DNA from 2 places in the Nesterenkonia sandarakina genome. Region 1 is predicted to be linked to the other one. Evidence: riboswitches for the same ligand, from Rfam matches in the RefSeq annotation. Region 1 holds a riboswitch; the other holds the start of a gene.

Evidence for each region. A riboswitch is a leader RNA that binds a small molecule or an ion and turns the genes downstream of it on or off. The one in region 1 is predicted to bind S-adenosylmethionine.
Region 2: another riboswitch for S-adenosylmethionine. It lies ahead of HNR11_RS07035 (O-acetylhomoserine aminocarboxypropyltransferase/cysteine synthase family protein); the one in region 1 lies ahead of HNR11_RS06005 (methionine ABC transporter ATP-binding protein).

Annotation. Positions count from the first base shown of each region.
Region 1 covers NZ_JACCFQ010000001.1:1,283,754-1,286,131, forward strand. The annotation lists gene HNR11_RS06000 (ABC transporter ATP-binding protein) at 1-799, opposite strand, end outside; SAM riboswitch class I at 809-922, opposite strand; SAM riboswitch class I at 1,044-1,143, shown strand; gene HNR11_RS06005 (methionine ABC transporter ATP-binding protein) at 1,151-2,044, shown strand; gene HNR11_RS06010 (methionine ABC transporter permease) at 2,044-2,378, shown strand, end outside.
Region 2 covers NZ_JACCFQ010000001.1:1,514,236-1,516,613, reverse strand. The annotation lists gene HNR11_RS07035 (O-acetylhomoserine aminocarboxypropyltransferase/cysteine synthase family protein) at 1-1,257, opposite strand, end outside; SAM riboswitch class IV at 1,389-1,522, opposite strand; gene HNR11_RS07030 (hypothetical protein) at 1,695-2,126, shown strand; gene HNR11_RS07025 (hypothetical protein) at 2,188-2,378, shown strand, end outside.

The DNA.
Region 1 (2,378 bases):
GCCCGGGGACGCGCAGCAGCCGTGCGATCGTGGCACCTTCGGCGGGGTCCGTGTCGGCCGGGTCCTGACCGAGCAGCAGCACCCGGTCGGCCAGTTGAAGCGCCTCATCCACGTCGTGGGTCACCAGCAGCACCGTGGTGCCTGTCTCGGCATGCAGGTCCAGCAGCAGGTCCTGCATCTTCAGCCGGGTGAGCGCATCCAGGGCGCCGAACGGCTCATCGAGCAGCAGCACACCGGGGCGTCGAGCCAGGGCGCGGGCCAGGGACGCGCGCTGCGCCATGCCACCGGAGATCTCCCGGGGCCGCAGCGATGCGCGGTCATGCAGCCCGACCAGCTCCAGGAGCTCGTCGACCCGTTCCCGGCCCTCAGCCTTGGAGAGGCTTCGCGGCAGGCCCAGGCTGACGTTCTTGTGGATCGAGCGCCAGGGCAGCAGTCGCGGCTCCTGGAACCCGACGGCGGTGCGCTCGTCATAACGACGCACCGGAGAACCGTCGATCAGGATCTCCCCGGTGTTGCCGGTGTCGAGACCGCCGACGGCGCGCAGCAGCGTGGACTTCCCGCACCCGGAGGAGCCCAGGATCGCCAGGACCTCACCGGGAGCGATCTGCAGGCTGACATCTCGCAGCACGGTGCGCGAGTCGAAGGAACGACCCACCGCGGAGAGCCGGACGTCGAGTGAGGTGTAGTCCCGCCGGCCGGCAGGCTGCTCCGCGGCCGGAGCGCCGGGGCGCGGGGAATCAGCGGGGCTCGCAGATGTGGCTGCGGCGGTGCCGGTCAGGGTGGAGGCAGGCGAAATCATCAGAGGTTACTCCCATCGATCCTGGCGGTAGCACCCGGCGAAAAGATGTCCCTTGACGAGGCATCCTTCCCTGGGTTGCTGCGGCGTCGACGAGCCAGATCTCTCGGCCGCTCGGGATGGTACGAAGATCAGCCTACGCCCAGGCGGGGAATCGGATCAACGTGGAGTTCATCAGGTGAGATAAAACGCAACACCGGGGTCGACTTGACTTCCGGGCTATGTTCACGTCTACAGTGAAGATACTCAACCATCCAGAGCGACTGAGAGATCTGGCTCGAAGACGTCGCAGCAACCCGGAGGGCCGCAAGGCTCCGGCCGGGTGCTAACGCCAGGACCGATGGAGTACGCCTCATGATTTCCCTCTCCCATGTCTCGACGACCTTCGCCGCCCGCGGCAGGCAGCCGCTGACCGCGGTCGACGATGTCAGCCTGGAGGTGCCGCGCGGCAGCATCCAAGGCATCATCGGGTTCTCCGGCGCCGGCAAGTCGACCCTGCTGCGGAACATCAACCTCTTGGAACGTCCCACCTCGGGCAGGGTCAGCGTCGGAGGCACCGACCTGACCAGCCTGGATGACACCGCGCTGCGCCGGGCTCGGCATCAGATCGGCATGATCTTTCAGGGATTCAATCTCGTGAACAACCTCTCGGTCGCCCAGAACGTGGAGCTCTCACTGAAGTTCGCCGGGGTCACCAGCCGCCGGGAGCGTCAGGCCCGCGTGTCCGAGGCGCTGGAGATCGTGGACCTCACCGAGAAGACCTCGGTCTATCCGGCCCAGCTCTCCGGGGGGCAGAAGCAACGGGTGGCCATCGCCCGCGCTCTGGCCACCAGACCCGAGGTGCTGCTCTGCGACGAACCGACCTCGGCTCTGGATCCCTTCACCACCGCGACCGTGCTGCAGTACCTCGCAGATGTCAATCGCGAGTTCGGCATCACCGTGGTGATCGTGACCCATGAGATGGAGGTCATCAAGGCCCTCGCGGATGACGTCGCAGTCATGGAGGACGGACGCGTGGTCGAAGAGTTCCCCGCCGCGCAGCTGCGCCGGGAAGGCTTCGACCCCCAGACCTCCATCGGGAAATACCTGCTCAGCGACGGGATCACACTCGACCGCAGGTCCAACGCAGAAAGCGGGCCGGCCTCCGCGCCGCGCGTGGCATCCTCCGATCCGGACGCTGGGTCGGACGCTGATCCGGATCGGTCAGCGCAGGCCACGCTGGCTGGCTCCGTCGGGGGTGTGCGCTGATGGACCTCGTCATCGAACGACTGCCCGAGATCAATCAGGCCATGCTGGAGACCTTCGCGATGATCGCGGTCGCCATCCCGGTGGCGGTCCTGCTGGGCACCCCGCTGGGGATCTGGCTCTTCGTCCACGCTCCCGAGGGCCTTGCCCCGCGGCCCCGATCCCATGCTGTGGTCTCGGGGATGGTGAACATGATCCGATCCTTCCCCTTCCTGATCCTGCTCATCGCGATCATCCCGTTCACCCGGTTCGTGGTGGGGACCTCGGTGGGGACCGCCGCGGTGATCGTTCCGCTGACGATCAACGCGATCCCCTACTTCGCGCGTCTGGTGGAGCA
Region 2 (2,378 bases), 230 kb from region 1:
CGGCGTCACCCCGGCGGCGCGCTGCTCGGCGGCGCTGAGCTGACTGTGCGTGGTCGAGGCCGGGTGGATCACCAGGGAGCGGACGTCTCCGACGTTGGCCACCAGCGAGTGCAGCTCGAGTGCGTCCACGAACGCCTGCCCGGCTTGAGCCTTCGCCTCGTCGTCGTCGGCGGCCCCACCGGCGAGTTCGAAGGAGAGCACCGCCCCGGAGCCGCGCGGCAGGTACTTCTTGGCGCGTTCGAAGCAAGGGCTGGACGGCAGTCCGGAGTAGAAGACCCGGTGCACGTCCTGGCGGGCCTCGAGGTACTCGGCGACCTTCTGGGCGTTCTCCACGTGGCGCTCCACCCGCAGCGAGAGCGTCTCCAGGCCCAGGTTGATCTCGAAGGCGTTGTGTGGGGACAGCGCCGGGCCGAAGTCACGCAACAGCTGGACCCGTGCCTTGAGGATGAAGGAGAGGTTGACTCCGAAGATCCCCTCGGGCCCGAGGTCCCGGCCGAAGACCAGCCCGTGGTAGCTCTCATCCGGGGTGGAGAAGCCGGGGTAGCGATCCGGGTGGGCGAAGTAGTCGAAGCGTCCGGAGTCCACGATCACCCCGGCGATGGCGGTGCCGTGTCCGCCGAGGAACTTGGTGGCCGAGTGCACGACGACGTCGGCGCCGAAGTCGAAGGGGCGGATCAGGTACGGCGTGGTCAGGGTTGAGTCGATGATCAGCGGTGCCCCGAACTCGTGGGCCACCGAGGCGACACCTTCGATGTCGAGCACGTCTCCGCGCGGGTTCGCCACCGCCTCGCCGAAGAAGGCCACCGTGTTCTCCCGGGTGGCGGCCCGCCAGGACTCGAGGTCATCGGGGTCCTCCACGAAGGAGACCTCGATGCCGAACTTGGGCAGGGTGTGCTTGAACAGGTTCTGCGTGCCGCCGTAGAGCGTGGGCGAGGCGACGATGTGGCTGCCGGCGTGGGCGATGTTCAGCAGCGCCAGTGAGGTGGCGGCCTGCCCGGAGCCGACGGCGAGCGCCCCGACGCCACCTTCCAGGGCGGCGATCTTGTCCTCCACCGCCTGGACGGTGGGGTTGCCGATCCGAGAGTAGATCGGGGCGATCTCTTCGAGCCCGAAGCGTCGCGCCGCGGCGGCGGTGTCGGGGAAGACGAAGGAGGTGGTCTGCTGGATCGGCAGCGCCCGTGCACCGGTGACCGGGTCCGGGGCTGTGCCGGCGTGGATCTGCTGGGTCTCGAACTGCCAGGTGTTCTCGTGGCTCAAAGGATTCTCCGTTCAATGCGGCCCCGGAACGGGACCGAATCTGAACCTCGCTACCGGTGAGCGTGTCTCCGGCGTCGAATCCTGTACGGCCCTGTCCTGAGGACTGGGGTGAAGGGCCCGCACTGGTGTGTGGCCCGCGCTTGCCACGGCCAGTCGATGAACCTTGTCGAGGACTGCCGCAGCCAGGTCGTCACCCGGGGCACCCCACCGCGAACTGGAGGGTTGCCGGCCAGCAAACCGGGGTTTTGCGCTGGCACTCTTGACCTATGGATAAGTCTGCATCGCGGAATGCCCGCGTGCAAGTGCTGGCCACGCCGACAGGTCGCAGTTCGTCATCCTGCGACCGGTTGGGCGGAAGATCGTAGAGCTGTTGATCTTTCGTGGCGCTGAAGCTCTACGATCTTCCACAGCGCCACGATTTCTGCAAACGTGGGGGCATGGGACGACTCACCCGGTTCCCGCGAACGTTCGGCGCGGTGGTCCTCCTCGGCGCGCTCCCGGCGGCCGTCAGCGGGTGCACCACTGACGTGCAGGACCCGGAGGCCCCCGCCGGGGTGCCGAACCGGGTGGTTCAGGAGTCGGGCGGAGCCGACGCGGCGCTGGAGGGCCGGGTCGCCGAGATCGGCGGCTGCTTCTATATCGAGAGTCGGCACGCTGAAGCGGCGCTCACCCTCGCAGTGTTCCCCGCCCACGAGGTTGAAGCGGACGACGACGGCGACGGATTCACCTTCCTGGAACAGGATTACTCCGATGGTGATGACATCACGGTGGGAGGAAGCATGGCCGGGCCGACCATCCACGCGGTCCCCGAGGAATGCGACGACGAGGTCCCACAATGGCTCGTCTCGCCGTCCACCCCGGCTCCGTGAGAGCCCAGAGATGTAGGGTGAATTGCTGGAAAGCACCCCACAGCTACGGAACCGATGATTCATGATTTCTGCGATGGCCTCCGCGTTCACCGGCATGAATCCGATGCTGTCTGGATCCTGGATCTCCCTCGCCTGGTGGGTCATACCGATCGTTCACGCGGGCCTGATCATCTGGGCCATCGTGGAGCTCACGAGGAACCGGAGCCTTGATCTCGCACGAAAGATCGCGTTCGCGGTCCTGATCGTGCTCGC